DNA from 2 places in the Qipengyuania pacifica genome. Region 1 is predicted to be linked to the other one. Evidence: riboswitches for the same ligand, from Rfam matches in the RefSeq annotation. Region 1 holds a riboswitch; the other holds the start of a gene.
What was found. A riboswitch is a leader RNA that binds a small molecule or an ion and turns the genes downstream of it on or off. The one in region 1 is predicted to bind cobalamin.
Positions count from the first base shown of each region.

Region 2: linked by a shared signal. The riboswitch ahead of K3177_RS06265 (TonB-dependent receptor plug domain-containing protein) and the one ahead of metE (5-methyltetrahydropteroyltriglutamate--homocysteine S-methyltransferase) in region 1 are both predicted to bind cobalamin.

Region 1 covers NZ_JAIGNQ010000004.1:387,572-395,147, forward strand. The annotation lists gene K3177_RS14430 (S46 family peptidase) at 1-1,377, shown strand, start outside; cobalamin riboswitch at 1,517-1,738, shown strand; gene metE (5-methyltetrahydropteroyltriglutamate--homocysteine S-methyltransferase) at 1,852-4,155, shown strand; gene K3177_RS14440 (acyl-CoA thioesterase) at 4,160-4,939, shown strand; gene K3177_RS14445 (TonB-dependent siderophore receptor) at 5,177-7,255, shown strand; gene K3177_RS14450 (ABC transporter ATP-binding protein) at 7,258-7,576, shown strand, end outside.
Region 2 covers NZ_JAIGNQ010000002.1:221,835-229,410, forward strand. The annotation lists gene K3177_RS06250 (ABC transporter ATP-binding protein) at 1-166, opposite strand, end outside; gene K3177_RS06255 (FecCD family ABC transporter permease) at 163-1,116, opposite strand; gene K3177_RS06260 (helical backbone metal receptor) at 1,113-1,928, opposite strand; gene K3177_RS06265 (TonB-dependent receptor plug domain-containing protein) at 1,925-3,841, opposite strand; cobalamin riboswitch at 3,933-4,118, opposite strand; gene K3177_RS06270 (cell wall hydrolase) at 4,276-5,355, shown strand; gene K3177_RS06275 (hypothetical protein) at 5,478-5,831, shown strand; gene K3177_RS06280 (putative bifunctional diguanylate cyclase/phosphodiesterase) at 5,922-7,576, shown strand, end outside.

The DNA of each region.
Region 1 (7,576 bases):
TATGAGAATGGTCGACCGGTAGCGACGCCCGAGCACCTAAAATGGAGCCCTCGCGCTCCGGAAGAAGGCGAAATCACCTTTGTGGTTGGCAACCCGGGATCGACCAGCCGCCTATGGACGGACAGCCAGTTGGCATTCGAGCGCGAAGTGCGCCTCCCGGTTACGGTCGCCACGCTCAGCGAACTGCGTGGTCGGTTGATCCGCGCAATGGAAGAAAGCAAGGAACATGCCCGCGAAGGCGGCGACATGCTTAGCGGCATCGAGAACAGTCTGAAGGTTTATATCGGTCGCACCAAAGCGCTTAACGATCCGGCTTTCACTGCCAAACTCGCCGAAGCGCAGAACGATCTGCGCCAGCAGGTTGCGGGCGATAGTGAGATTGGAGATCCCTGGACGACGGTGGATGAGGCGATGAACGCGTACCGCGCGCTCTACTATCCCCTGCGTTTCACCCAGCCATCGGGCGATCTTTACAGCTACGCGCAAACTCTGGTCTTTGCGGCACAGGAACGCGGCAAACCCAATTCAGAGCGTCTGCCCGGCTACACCGACAGCGCCCTGCCGCTAACTGAAAAGCAGGTGCTCGACGAACGGCCCGTCTATCCGTGGCTGGATGAACTGGGCATGGAATGGAGCCTATCCAAGGCGCGCGAATATCTCGGCGTGGACGATCCCGACACCAAGCTTCTGCTCGGGAAGGAGAGCCCGGAACAGCTTGTCGAACGGCTGGTAAACGGCACTTCCCTCGCCGATCCGGCAGTCCGAAAGGCGCTGTGGGATGGCGGCCTCGAGGCGGTAGAGGCTTCTGACGATCCCATGATCAAGTACGCGCTCAAACTGGCCACGCGCCAGCGCGAATTGAAGGCGCTGGCTGACGCCCAGTATTCGGGTCCACTGGCAGCCGCCGGCGTCAAACTGGCCGATGCGCGCTTTGCCGCCTACGGTGACAGCCTCTATCCAGACGCCACTTTTACCCTGCGCATCAGCTATGGCCAGGTGAAGGGGTGGATCGAGCGTGGCAATCAGGTCCCGTTCCAAACGACGATGGGCGGAACCTTTGAGCGTGCTACCGGCAACGCACCCTTCGATGTGGCACCGGCCTTCGCTGCAAACCAGACGAAGATCGACAAGAATACGACCTACGATTTCGTGACGACGAACGATATCATCGGCGGCAACTCCGGATCGCCGGTGATCGACCGGGCCGGTACCGTGATCGGTGCAGCCTTCGACGGCAACATCCATTCGCTGGGTGGCAATTACGGATACGATGGCACGCTCAATCGAACCGTCGCTGTCTCTGCCGCAGCGGTGCAGGAGGCGTTGGAGACGATCTATCCCGCCCCTGCCCTCGTCGAGGAACTGGCCCGGCGCTGAGCACTGCTCGTCCAGTAACGGGCGAGCTGAAAACGCCTGTCCGCTTTACGAACAGGCATTAAAAATTCGGATGATCGCCTATCAATAGAGCATATAAAGAATTCTTTATATGCTCTATTGACGTGATGGCTTGGAAAGCCGATGGGATGTTTGTCGAGGTTCTCCGGTCGGTTCGCCGCGCCGGAGCTAAGACGGGAAGCCGGTGCGCGCCCTGACAAGGGCGCAATGCCGGCGCTGCCCCCGCAACTGTAAGCGGCGAGCGGCGGTCCACTCATGTCACTGGAAGGCTCGCCTTCCGGGAAGACGGACCGTTTTGCTTTGACCCGCGAGCCAGGAGACCTGCCTCCGACGCGATAACGTCCACCGGCGGGGTGCCCGGTCTGGTCGCTTGCATGACGCGCGCCCGGATCTACCGTCGCGCGTCCGGCGCGCGCGCCCGACCGGTCTCCCCCGTCTTCATCGGGGTAAATGAAAATGACCGTTTCCGTTGCTAGCTTGGGGTTTCCCCGCATCGGCCCACGCCGCGAACTGAAGTTCGCACTCGAGAAATTCTGGGCCGGCACTATTTCACAAGACGAATTGGAAGAGGCCGCACAGGGCTTGAGAACCGCGACATGGGCGCGGCAAAAGGCACTCGGCGTCGATTGGCTGCCCTCAAACGATTTCTCGCTGTACGACCATGTGCTCGACACAAGCGTGATGCTCGGCGCCATTCCGGCGCGCTATGACCTCGCCAGCGGCCAGGCAGCTGGGCTCGAAACCTATTTTGCGATGGCACGCGGTGCGACCGGCGGTGCGACTTGCGGCCACGCGCATGGCAGCGTGACCGCTGGCGAGATGACCAAATGGTTCGACACCAACTATCATTTCATTGTCCCCGAGATCGAGCCTGAAACCCGGCTGCAACTCGGGCACATCAAGCCTCTGCAGGACTATCTCGAAGCCAAGGCGCAGGGTTTTGAAACGCGTCCGGTCATTCTTGGGCCGGTAACCTGGCTGAGCCTTGCAAAAGAGTACGGAAGCGATCCGTTCGATCTGCTCGAAGAGGTTCTTGCGCTTTATGCCACTGTGCTCGCGCGGCTCGAGGAAGCAGGCGCTGAATGGGTGCAGATCGATGAACCCATCCTCGTTACAGACCTTACCGATCGGCAGCGCCGCGCGTTTACCCGCGCTTATGCCAAGCTGGGCCGTGCTGGCCCGAAGATCATGCTGGCCACCTATTTCGGAGGTCTGGAAAATAACCTGTCGCTCGCCGCGTCCCTGCCGGTCGCCGGCCTGCACATCGATCTGGCGCGCGCGCCGGAGCAATTGGATGCGGTGGTGAAGGCGGTGCCGCAAAACCGCCTGCTGTCGCTCGGCGTAGTGGACGGGCGCAATGTCTGGCGCGCCGATCTAGCCGCGCTGCTTGATCGTCTGGAGCCGCTGGCGGCGCAGCGTGATCTGGTGCTCGCCCCTTCCTGTTCGCTGCTGCACGCGCCCGTCGATCTGCAGTTGGAGAGCAAGCTGGACGATGAGTTGAAGCAGTGGCTGGCATTTGCAGTGCAAAAGATCGAGGAGCTCGATCTGCTGCGCCGGGCGTTAGCGAATGGAAGAGAAAGCGTCGCGGCTGAGCTGGCCACCTCCGCCCGTGCGACCGAAGCGCGCAAGACTGCTGCACGTATCCATGATCGCGCTGTCAGCGAACGGATCGCTGCCCTCACGCACGACATGCGTGAACGCCGCGCGGGTCATGCCGAGCGCGTCAAAACTCAGAGCGAGGTGCTCAATCTACCTCTCTTCCCGACGACCACCATCGGGTCCTTTCCGCAGACCGGCGCCGTGCGCAAAGCCCGCGCCGAGTATAATCGCGGCGTACTGGACGGTAAGAGCTACGACGCTTTCCTGCACCAAGAAACCGAGCGCGCGATCAGATGGCAGGAAGAGGCCGGGGTCGACATGCTGGTCCATGGCGAATTCGAGCGCAACGACATGGTCCAGTATTTCGGCGAGAAGCTTGCGGGTTTCGCTTTCACCGTGAATGGCTGGGTCCAAAGCTACGGGTCGCGCTGCGTCAGGCCGCCTATCCTTTACGGCGACGTATCGCGGCCCGAACCGATGACGGTCGATTGGTGGCGCTATGCTCAGGGGCTGACCGACAAGCCTGTCAAAGGCATGCTGACCGGTCCGGTCACGATCCTCAACTGGAGTTTCGTGCGCGACGATCAGCCCCGAGAGGCGAGTTGCCGCCAGATCGCGCTGGCGATCCGCGACGAGGTACTCGACTTGGAAGCGGCGGGCTGCAAGGCGATCCAGATCGATGAGGCAGCGCTGCGGGAAGGACTTCCCCTGCGCGAGCGTGACTGGCCGGCCTATCTGGATTGGGCGGTCGACTGTTTCCGCCTCGCGGCTGCCGGCGTCGGCAACCAGACCCAGATCCATACGCATATGTGCTATTCGGAGTTCAACGACATTCTGCCTTCGATCGGCGCCATGGACACCGACGTCATCTCGATCGAAACTGCACGTTCGCAGATGGAGTTGCTCGCGGGTTTTGCCAGCTATCGCTATCCCAGCGCAATCGGGCCGGGAATTTACGACATCCACTCGGCGCGCGTCCCGGGCGAGGACGAGATGGTTGCATTGATGCGACTAGCGCAGAAGCATCTGCGTCCGGAGCAGCTTTGGGTAAATCCCGATTGCGGGCTGAAGACCCGCGGTTGGGACGAAGTCAAACCTGCAATCGCCGCGATGGTATCGGCCGCCCGAACCTTGCGTGCAGAAACAAACACCGAGGCATAATCCGATGAGTAAGACGAAGGACGCGCGGCCCGCCGTGCAGTTGATCGACATCGTGTTCCCTGGCGACACGAACCATCACGGGACGCTGTTCGGCGGCGTCGCACTGGCGCACATGGACAAGGTCGCATTTCTCGCTGCCTCGCGCCACGGACGCGCGCCCTTCGTCACCGCCTCATCGCAGAAGATCGACTTCGCCGCTCCCGCGCAAGAAGGCGATCTGGTGGAAGTGACAGGACACCTCGTACGCGTGGGCACAAGTTCACTCGATGTCGAAGTCGAGCTGATCGCAGAAGCGCCGGTTTCGGGTGAACGACGCCTATGCACCCGCGGGCGCTTCACATTGGTGGCAAGAAAAGGCCCCACGACAAAACTGCCGCTTCCGGCGATGTTCGAATGCGCCCCCATCGAGCAGAGTTCTGTTCTTCGGCTCGCGGAGATGGTGTTTCCCGGGCAAACCAACCACTACGGCACGCTCTACGGGGGCGACGCGCTGAGGATGATGGGCAAAGCGGCTTTTATCGCGGCCACCCGCCATACACGCGAGGTCTTGGTGATGGCATCTTCAGACCGCATCGATTTCGTCGCGCCAATCAGGGAAGGCGATATGGTCGAACTGGTCGCCGAGGTGAAGATGACGGGGCGCAGTTCCGTCCGCGTTGCGGTGGAAATCTGGTCCGAAGACCTTCTAAGCGGAACCCGTGTCCATGCTGCGACAGCGGCGTTCACCTTCGTAGCCGTGAACGAGATGGGCACGAGCAAGACCATTCGGGCGCGCCACGAGTAACCTCACACAACGGTGGTTCGAGCGTGCGACGTCCTCGGCTCGTAAAGAAAGTTACACTATATCATTGACCTCGGCAGATCGTCAGGTATGGGCGCGGCGTTATGAGATATAGTCTCATGCCCTATGCCCCTCCTGTCTTGGAATACAATGATCATTCAGCCTTCTACTGCCGCTTACGCTATTGCCTCCCTGTGTCTGATCGCGCCCACGGCGAATGTCCATGCGCAGAACATCAGCATGCCAGAGGAGGACACGGCGAGCGCACCGGATGGCAGTTCGGCGATTGTCGTCAGTGGTGTGCGCCAAGCGTATCGCGGAAACTTTGCCGTGACCGAAATTCCTCAGTCGATCGACCTGATTGATTCCGAAACGCTTGAAGAAAACAATCTCGTCAGACTTAACGACGCGCTTGATCTCAACGCCTCGGTCGCGCGCCAGAATACGCTCGGTGGGTTATGGGATTCCTTCGCCATTCGCGGCTTTGCAGGCGATGAGAACATCCCGACCGGCTATCTGGTCAATGGCTTTAATGGAGGACGCGGTTTCGGCGGGGAACGGGACACGGCGGGGATCGAGCGCATCGAAGTCCTGAAAGGCCCTGCCGCTGCCTTGCTGGGTCGCGGCGAACCCGGTGGGACAGTCAATCTCGTGACCAAGCAGGCGCAGATCGGCGACACCTTTGGAACTGGCAGTGCGCAATTCGGCAGCTTTGACAGACTGCGCTCGGAAGCCGACATCAATATTGCGGTCACTAGCGCCCTGAGCGCGCGATTGATCGGATATATCGAAGATGGCGACACGTTTCGCGATACTGTCAACGAGTATCGCTGGGGCTTCCTGCCTTCGATCGGGTTGGCAATCGGACCGGATACGCGAGTTACCTACGATTTGGAAAAGACCCGTGTCGAAGTGCCGTTCGACCGCGGGATCGTTGTGCTAAACGGGGATTTCGAGACCGTTCCTCGCAACCGTTATCTCGGTGAGCCGGGCGACGGCGATCACATCGCGCGGGCTGAAGGCCATTCACTTCGCGTGCAGCACGACTTCAATGATCGCTGGAGCGTGCTTCTGGGCGGCAGCATTCGCGATACCTTGCTTACAGGGTTGTCGTCCGACCCAGACCTCAGCGGATCCCGTCAGAAATTGTTCCGCGACGGGCGCTCACTTGCTCGCGAACGACGCTCTCGCCTTTACGATTCCCAACAGACGGTCGTTCGTGGCGAAGTGAGCGGAGAATTCGCGACCGGCCCACTGCGCCATCGTGTGCTTTTTGGCGCCGACCACGACGAGTTCGACAATTATCAGCAATTCGGCCGCCGGAGACCGCCTGCGTTGTCGACCCATCCAACAGATGCAGAATCCTACGTCATCGACATCTTCGATCCCGTTTATGGTCGCTTCGATCCGCCGTCACCGCTGCCGAACAACGACCGCTTGGACCGGCAGACGTCGACCGGGATCTTCGTGCAGGACCAGATCGAACTGACCGACAGCCTCCAGGTGCGGCTCGGCGCACGCTACGATGATTTCACGCTGCGCACGGAAAATCATCTCACCGGGGTGAACAGCGAGCGCAAGGATGGCCGCATCAGTCCGCAGTTCGGTCTCGTTTACGAACTCGCGCCGACCATCACGCTCTTTGCGGCCTATAGTGAAGGCTTCCGGGCGAACATTGGCACCGACGTTACAGGCCGAATTTTCGATCCCGAGAGCAGCCGATCGATCGAGGCGGGCGCCAAGCTGACACTGCTGAACGGCGCACTGACCGGAACCTTCTCGATATATCAGCTCGACAAGAACAATGTGCTGGCAAGCGATATCAATAATCCGGGCTTCTCAGTCGCCATCGGTGAGGCGAGAAGTCGAGGTGTGGAGCTTGATGTCGAAGGACACATGCCCGGCGACCTCGATGTTCTCCTCAGCTACGCCTATGTCGATGCGGAATCGCGATCGAGCGTGCTCGATCCGAACTTCTCCTTCGTGATCGTACCGGGCGATCCGCTGCTCAATATTCCGGACCACACGCTTAACGCGCAAATATCGAAGAGCTTCGCCGTCGCCGGGCACGACGCCAAATTGGGCGGCGGCATCCAGTATGTTGGCGAACGACTTGGTGCGACGGGCACGGATTTCTATCTGCCCGATCACGCGCTTTTCCGCATCTTCGGCGAAGCCGAGATAATGCCGAACGTCACACTTTTCGGCACCATCGCTAACCTGTTCGACGCCAATTGGTACGCCAACAGCTACTCGCAGCTCTGGGTTCAGCCCGGCGCCCCCCGCACTGCAACACTCGGCTTCAGGGCAGGATTCTGATCATGACCAATATATTCACCGCTCCAGCCATCGCGATCGATGGTCTGCACCACAGTTACGGCGCCAATCCCGTCTTGCGCGGGCTCGACCTCACAGTCCAACGCGGGGAAATCTACGCCCTGCTAGGAGGCAACGGAGCTGGCAAGTCGACAACCTTGTCCGCCCTACTCGGCTTTCTCAGACCGGGCTCGGGCTCGGTGCGAGTGTGCGGGACCGATCCGGTGGCAGACGCGCGCGCCGCCCGTTCCCAGATGGCCTATGTGCCAGAGAATGTTTCCCTCTACGAGCATCTCACCGCGCGCGAGAACATCGGATACTTCC
Region 2 (7,576 bases), on a different contig from region 1:
CCACCATTCCACCATCGGGCACCAGCAAGCCTGCAAGCGCCTCGAGCAAGGTCGATTTACCCGCACCATTCGGCCCGCAGATCGCAGTGATCGATCCCGGCGCAAGTTCGAGCGAGATGCGGGACAGACGCTTGTCGACGGAGACTTCCCGTGCCGCAAGCATCATGCCAGCCCCCTGCGCATGCGCAGCAGCAACCAGAGAAAGAACGGAGCGCCAAGGAGGCTCAAGGCGATGCCCAGACGCAGTTCCGTCACCAGTGGCAATATGCGTACGACGCTATCCGCGACAAGCACCAGCAGGGACCCGGCCAATGCGCTCGGCACGATGAGCTGTGAAGGCCGGCTATCGGTGAAGGGCCGAACGAGATGGGGCACGATCAGGCCGACGAAGCCGATGATACCGGCCACCGCGACGCCTGCGCCGACCGTCAGCCCTATGCCCACGATCAGCAGCCAGAGCAGCCGTGCGGGTTCGACCCCAAGGGACCGGGCGACAGGTTCCCCCAGCGTGAGCGCATCCAGCGATTTCCCGCTCCGCCAGAGCAGAAGCACGCCCAGCGCCACGAGTGGGGTGGCCAGCCACACTTCGCGCCAGCTCCGGTCGGTCAGCGCGCCGTTCAGCCACATCACGATCTCGCTCATGGCGAAAGCATTGGGCGCCATGCTGATCGCAAGCGCCGTCAATGCGCCGGCGAGGCTCGCAACCATCAACCCGGCGAGCGTGAACAGCGCGATCCCGCCCGTGCGTCCGGCAATCGCCGCAAGCAACGCCATCGCCCCGCCCGCCCCGATCAAGGCGAATGCGGGAAGCAGCCACGGCGAAGCGGCATAGCCGAACCAAAGCGCGGCCACGGCACCCAGCGCCGCGCCCGGAGCGATCCCGAAAAGACCGGGGTCGGCCAGCGGATTGCGCAGATACCCCTGCATGGCTGCCCCGCCCGCTCCCAATCCCGCGCCGACGACCACGGCCAGCAGGGCGCGCGGCAGACGCAGCTCTGCAAGGATGAGCGCGGCGTTGGGCGTGCTGGCCGGATCGAGCCAGACCCGCCCGGCCAGCAGCGAAAGCGGAAGCGCAACGATGAGCAACCCGCCGAAGATCAAAGTCGCGCGGTTCACCATGCTGTGCTCCGTATCTCCGCCAGTCGACGAGCGGCACGGATGATCGTCGGACCGCCGCAGTAAAGCAGGCTGGTATCGAAGCGTTCGCGCCGCATATCCGGCAGCCGGTCCAGCACCGGATGCTGCTGGCCAAGGTCGCCGCCTGCAACTAGCAACACCTGCGGCGGCGCGGCTACCACATCCTCGAGCGCCACATAGTCGGCCTGGGACAGCCCGCGGGCCGGCGCACCGTTCGTGAAGCCGGTGCGGGCAAGCAAGTCGCTCACCAGCGATTGCTCGCCCGCGACAATTCCGCCGGGCTGCCACAGGAGAACGTCGACGGCGCGCCCGTCCGGCGCCTCCGCTTCGGTGAGCGCCGCTTCGATCCGTTCTATCAGGCGCTGCCCCGCTCGCGGATCGCCGGCCAGAGAAGCCAGTCTCCGGATCTGCTCCTCGCTCGAGGCGACATCACTGGCGATGCCGAACGTCACGACCTGCATGCCCAGATCTTCCAGCGCGGCGCGCGTTGCGGGTGCAATAAAGCTTCCCGCCACCACTACATCGGGATCGAGCGCGAGAACCTCCTCGACCGTGCCGCCGGTAGCCCGGTATCGCGACGCCTGCTCCGCCGGCATCGAGCTCGATCGCGGATCCTTGCTGTAATGGGATATCGCCAGCAATTGTCCCGGCGCCGTTACATCGGCAAGGATCGCATCGGTGCAGGGGTTCAGGCTGACGATGGTCGGCCGCGCCCCAGCCGTCGGCGCATCGGCCCCGCCCTGCGCACATGCGGCAAGGAGCAGAACCGATGCGGCGAGCAACGGTTTCACATCTTCGCCCTGATCCCGCCGAAGACGCTGCGGCCAGCCGTCCCATATCCCGCAACCGTCTGGTAATCGGTGTCGAACACGTTCTCGACGCGGCCGAACAGTTCCAGATGGTCGCCCAGGCCGAAGGATGCCCGCACATCGAGCAGCTCGTATCCTTCGAGGCGAACCGTGTTGGAGGCATTATCCCAGCTTGCACCGACAAGGCGCAGATCCGCCCCGAGGCCGAGACCGAAATCGCTGATCCAGTCGCCGTAAATGGTACCGAAATGCTTGGGTCGCCGCGCCAGGTCGAGATCGGTCGTACGATCTTCCGCATCGACATAGGAATATATGCCGGCAAGGCGAAGACCGGGTGCAAGATCGAAGCCTGCCTCCGCTTCGATGCCCTGCGCGCGGGCGCGGGCGGTGTTCAGGTACACGCCGGAAGGTCTTTCAGGCGTAACGCCGAACCCGATCAGATTGTCGCTGTCGCGGCGGAAGCCCGTCAGCGCGAGGTGCAGACCTGAGCCCCGCTGCCCTTTCTCGACGCCCAGATCGTAGCTGGTGCTTTCTTCGGGTTCGAGCTCCGTATTCCCGTAGAACGAGAGCAACTGGTACAGTGTCGGTGCCTTGAAACCTTCGCCCACGCTACCGCGCACGCGCCAGTCATCGCCAAAGCCGTAACTCACGTCGCCGCCGAAGCTTACATGCGTGCCGAACTGTTCGTGATCGTCCACGCGCGCACCGCCATGGACGGCCAGACGGCCCATCACCCAGCCAAGCTGCGCATAGGCGCCGCTGATTTCGGTTTCGGCGGCCGTGTCGAAGCTCGTTTCGAACTCGGTCCATTCATGATCGCCGCCGAAAGCCAGCGAGAGACCGCCCAGCAAACGGTATTCTCCGCGCAGCGAGATGCGATCGGAGCGGCCGTCGCTGGCGAAAGTCTCCGCCCCGGAACCATCGCGATTGGCGCGCTTGGTATCGGACAGGCTGTACGCAGCGCGCAGGGTCAGGTCGTTGCCGTAATAGGCAAGGCCGACATCGCCCCAGTAACGCGTAGTCTTTTGCGTATCGTCGGTATCGGCGAGGACGAAGTCGGGTGCGGGAAAGCCATCGATCTCGACGTCGCCTTCCGCAAAGTTACCATGCGCGAACAGCTCGAGGCTGGGGGTCAGATTGAGGAAGGCGCTGGAGCCGATAGCGAATTGCTTCGATCCATCGGCTTCCGTGCCCGATGCGGCTGCGGAAAATCCGTCGGTCTCGAACCATGACCCGGTCAGGCCGATAAAGGCGTTGTCATTGCCTGCTCCGGCGGCGGCGCTGGCAAACAGCGTGTCGCGCGAGCCGTACTCGACGCTGGCAGTCATGCCGCGCTCGGCCCGCGTCGAGATGTCGATCACCCCGCCCACGGCTTCCGATCCCCAGATCGTGCTGTTCGATCCGCGCAGAACATCGATCTTGCCGGCCGTGCCGAGCAGCAGATTGCCGAAATCGAAGCCGCCCGAAGGGCTCGCCTGGTCGGCCACGCGCACGCCGTCGACCAGTACCAGAAGCTGGTCGGGATTGGCGCCGCGCACGTTCACGCTGGTTACCGTACCGACACCCCCGCTACGCGACAGCGACAGACCGGGAACGCGCGCAAGTGCGCGTGCCGGATCGGCACCCTGAATGGTTTCGATCTCTTCCTGTCCGATGACGGTGACCGACTGGCCGGTATTGCGCAGATCGGTGCCGAGGCCGTTGGCCGTGACCGTGATGATCGCCTCGGCCGGGGCCGAGCTGCGATAGCTGCCCACAGTCGCTTGCTGATCGCCAGCCTCGTTTGCCTCGTCCTGGGCGGCGATGATTTCCTCGAGCGCCTGCTCGCTGGCAGTCTGCGCATACGCTGCACCAGGCACTGCCGAAGCGGAAATCAAAAGCAGATATTTATACACGTATCCTCCTGTCATGAACGAAATGCCGCCCATGACGGGAGGGAGCCGAAACGCTCCATCCACGTTTGCTACAGGTACACCCCGCCCTGCAGCCGAACGACGGTCATGGGCAGGTCTCCTGGCTCCCGGATCAGCGGCCCTGTTCCGCCTTCCCGCTTTCGCAGTGGCATATGGAGCGGACCTCCCCGGTCACAGTTGCGGGAGCAGCGAGGGGCTTGCACCCTCTTCCCTCTTCGGGCCTGCGCAAAACAGGCCAACCCGTGACTCGCGGCGCCGACTACTGCGCAATGTGTCGTTGCACAAGACGCAACTTCATTAAGTTTTGCTGTTATAGGGCGCCATCGAATCCCGTCCCGTTGCGGGATGGCGATCGCACACATCTGTCGGCCTTCCGGGGTATCGGCTATGGGCAGTTCCTGAAAGAAGGACGCAGTTTGAGCGGATTGGAAGCGTTGGCCGGGGACAAGGACCGTGCGCTGCACGTCGCCTCGCCGCGCGCCCAGCGCCGGGCCGCCAGACTGCAGGATCGCCGTAAACTGGCGACCCGCCTCGGTATTCTTGGCGCTGCCATCGCTCTTCCGACCGTGGCTGCGCAAGGCGAATGGTCCGATTTCAGAAGCGCGATTGGCCTGGGCGACGAACGCGTACCCTTGACGCCCATGCCGTTCGAAACGGCTGGCGAAAGCTTTCCTGGATCGGCCTTCTATTACCTCGAAGATGCCCCGCGCCTTGCCACAGATATCGCCGACCTTCGCAAGAGCGAAGGGACGCTTGAAACCGTCGAATTTGCACAAAGTCATGGCGCGGGTGCAGCGGCACAGGCATTTCGCCAGACGGGCAACGGTATCGACAAGGCGCGCGCATTGCAGTGCCTTTCCATGGCCGTGTACTACGAAGCCGCCAGCGAAAGCCTGTCGGGCCAACAAGCGGTGGCGCAAGTGGTCCTGAACCGGGTTGCACATCCCGCCTATCCCGCCAGCATCTGCGGTGTGGTGTTTCAGGGGTCGGAACGCAAGACGGGCTGCCAGTTCAGCTTCACCTGCGACGGATCACTGGCGCGCACCCCTTCCCGCCGGGGGTGGGCGGTGGCCCAATCCGTAGCGCTGGGTGCCTTGGCGGGCGAGGTTTACAAGCCCGTCGGCCTGGCCACACATTACCACACCAATTACGTGAACCCCTATTGGGCCGCCAGCCTCGACTATATCGGTGCCATCGGCGCGCATCGTTTCTATCGCTGGAAAGGCGGGGCCGGAACCGCCGGTGCCTTTACCGACGACTATGCCGGCGCGGAGCCGCTTGCCGCCCCCAACGTTCGGCGCGCGGAAGCGGACGTCCCCGGCCCTGTACAGCCTACCCCTCCGTCCAATGCCGCTATCGGTATCAGTGCCGAACCGGATGCGCCGGTTGGGGCGCCCGCCCCCGCACCTCCAGCCGACAAGCTCCCGCAATCCGGCAGGGTTCGCGAGGAGTATGCCAATTCAGGCAAATGGATCAACGAGCCCGGGAAGAAATAGGCTTGCGGGCCAACACGAAGGCAATCCTTTACGTCTCTACAACCATGCTGCGGAACCGAAGTTTAGCGTGCTTCGGCCATGAGGGGGGTCAACAGCCCAGCCCCCCCTGAGGAGACCATGGCATGCCGGTCCATTTCGCTGCCGCACGTTCCACCGCCCATTCGCCGATTGCCCGGGCACTGGCTCGCAAAGCGCACTCGCGCGCGGCGAACGACAATGCCGGAGCAGCGCAGATGGTCGCCACCGCTTCCCCTGTCGATGGCGTGATGCATGCAGCGCTGAAGCACTTTGCGAACCATGGCCTGAGCGCGGCGAAAGTTGCGGCGCAGCAGGCTGAACACGCCCATGCGGTCGACGACACCGAAAGTTACGACTGGTGGCTCGGCATCTGCCGAACGCTCGATCGCGGGCTGGCCAGACGCCTTGATGAGCAGCTTGCCATCAAGTCGTTGCTGGCGAGCATATCCCCCGTATAACTTCGGAAAATCCACGTATTACCGTTAACTGAAATATGATGGATTCGCCTTAAACGCTTTGCCATGGGTGAGCGAAGCGGGTCATTCGATTTGAAGCGGTACGTCGCCCACGCGTCGTCGACAGATCCGTTGAGCGAGAAAGCTCGCAACTCTCTCATTCGTTCTCTCTACGACCGGCGCACGGCTCTTGCAGTAGGCGCCCTGAACTGCACCATCTCGAGCACGGTCGTGGCTTATCTGTCCGGTAGCGCCCTCCTCTATTCTCTTGTCTTTCTGCTCAGCAGCATCGCCGTCCTGCGCATTGTCAACTCTCGTCACCTGGCGAAGCGCCCGGAAGAGATAAGTGCGGCCCAGCTTGAATTCGCTTACAAGTTCGGCGCGTTCGGCTTCAGCCTCATCCTCGGCACTGTGGCCGCGTCGGCCATCGCGCTCGACATCGATGCGATGGCGCAGGTCCTGATCATTTCGAATGCGCTGGGCTACGGCATAGGCATCTGCGCGCACAACGCCGCGCGTCCGGCCATAGCTCTGGGCCAGTTGACGCTGGTGTCGACACCTATCGTCATCGCGTCCATCGCCCATGGTTCGATCGCCGGGGCATGTCTTGCGATAACCATCGCTCTTCTCTTTCCCGCAATGTACTCGATCGTCACCTCCATCTTTCGCACCTTGCACGAATCCCTCGACGCAGCAGACCGCAGCGCAGCGCTGGCAGCGGAAATGGAAACCTTTGCCCTGACCGACACGGTAACCGGGCTTTCCAATCGTCTTGGGCTGGACCGCCTCTTGCCTGGCCTCATCTCGGCAGATGTTGACGGTCAGGCTGGTATTTTCTGGATCGACCTGGACAGGTTCAAGGAAGTCAACGACCTCAAAGGTCATCAAGCAGGTGATGAGGTTCTGCACACTATTGGCGCGCGGATCGCCGCGCTGGTCGGCGAAGACGGTATCGTCGCTCGCTTCGCCGGTGACGAGTTCGTCGTTGCCTGCCAGATAGCCGACCGCAACGCCGCGTCCGTCATGGCCAGCACGCTCCTGGGCGAGGTCATGCGCCCGCTGCAAGTCGATGGGGAACGCCTGGAAATGGGCGCATCGATCGGCATTGCCTTGATGCCGGACGATGGCGTGACACCAGATCAACTGATGCGCCATGCGGATATGGCGCTGTATGAAGCCAAAGTCGCCGGACGATCCCAAATTCGTTTCTTCACCCCTTCGATGACCAGGGACCTGACCCATCGCCGAAAGATCGAGACGGAACTTCGCCTTGCGCTCTCGCGGCATGAACTGTCCGTCTACTTTCAGCCGATCGTCGATCTGGATACGGGGCGCATTCGCTGTTTCGAAGCGCTGGCGCGCTGGTTCCACCCGACGAGGGGAGAAATTCCTCCCGATCAGTTCATCCCGGTTGCCGAAGAATGCGGCGCAATCGTAACTCTCGGCAACTGGCTCACTGGCGAAGCCGCGCGGGCGGCCGCAGCCTGGCCCGACGATATATCCGTCGCGGTCAATCTTTCGCCGATGCAGATCAAGGCTCCGGGCGCGGCTCTGGGTATTCTCAGCGCGATCAGAGATGCGGGCCTGTCGCCGGACCGTCTCGAGCTTGAAATTACTGAAAACGTGTTTCTGGAAGACAGCCCGAGCATCGGGATGTTCATCGAAGATCTTGCGCGTGCCGGAGTTCGGTTTGCGCTCGACGATTTCGGAACGGGTTACTCTTCGCTCAGCTATATAAATCAATGGCC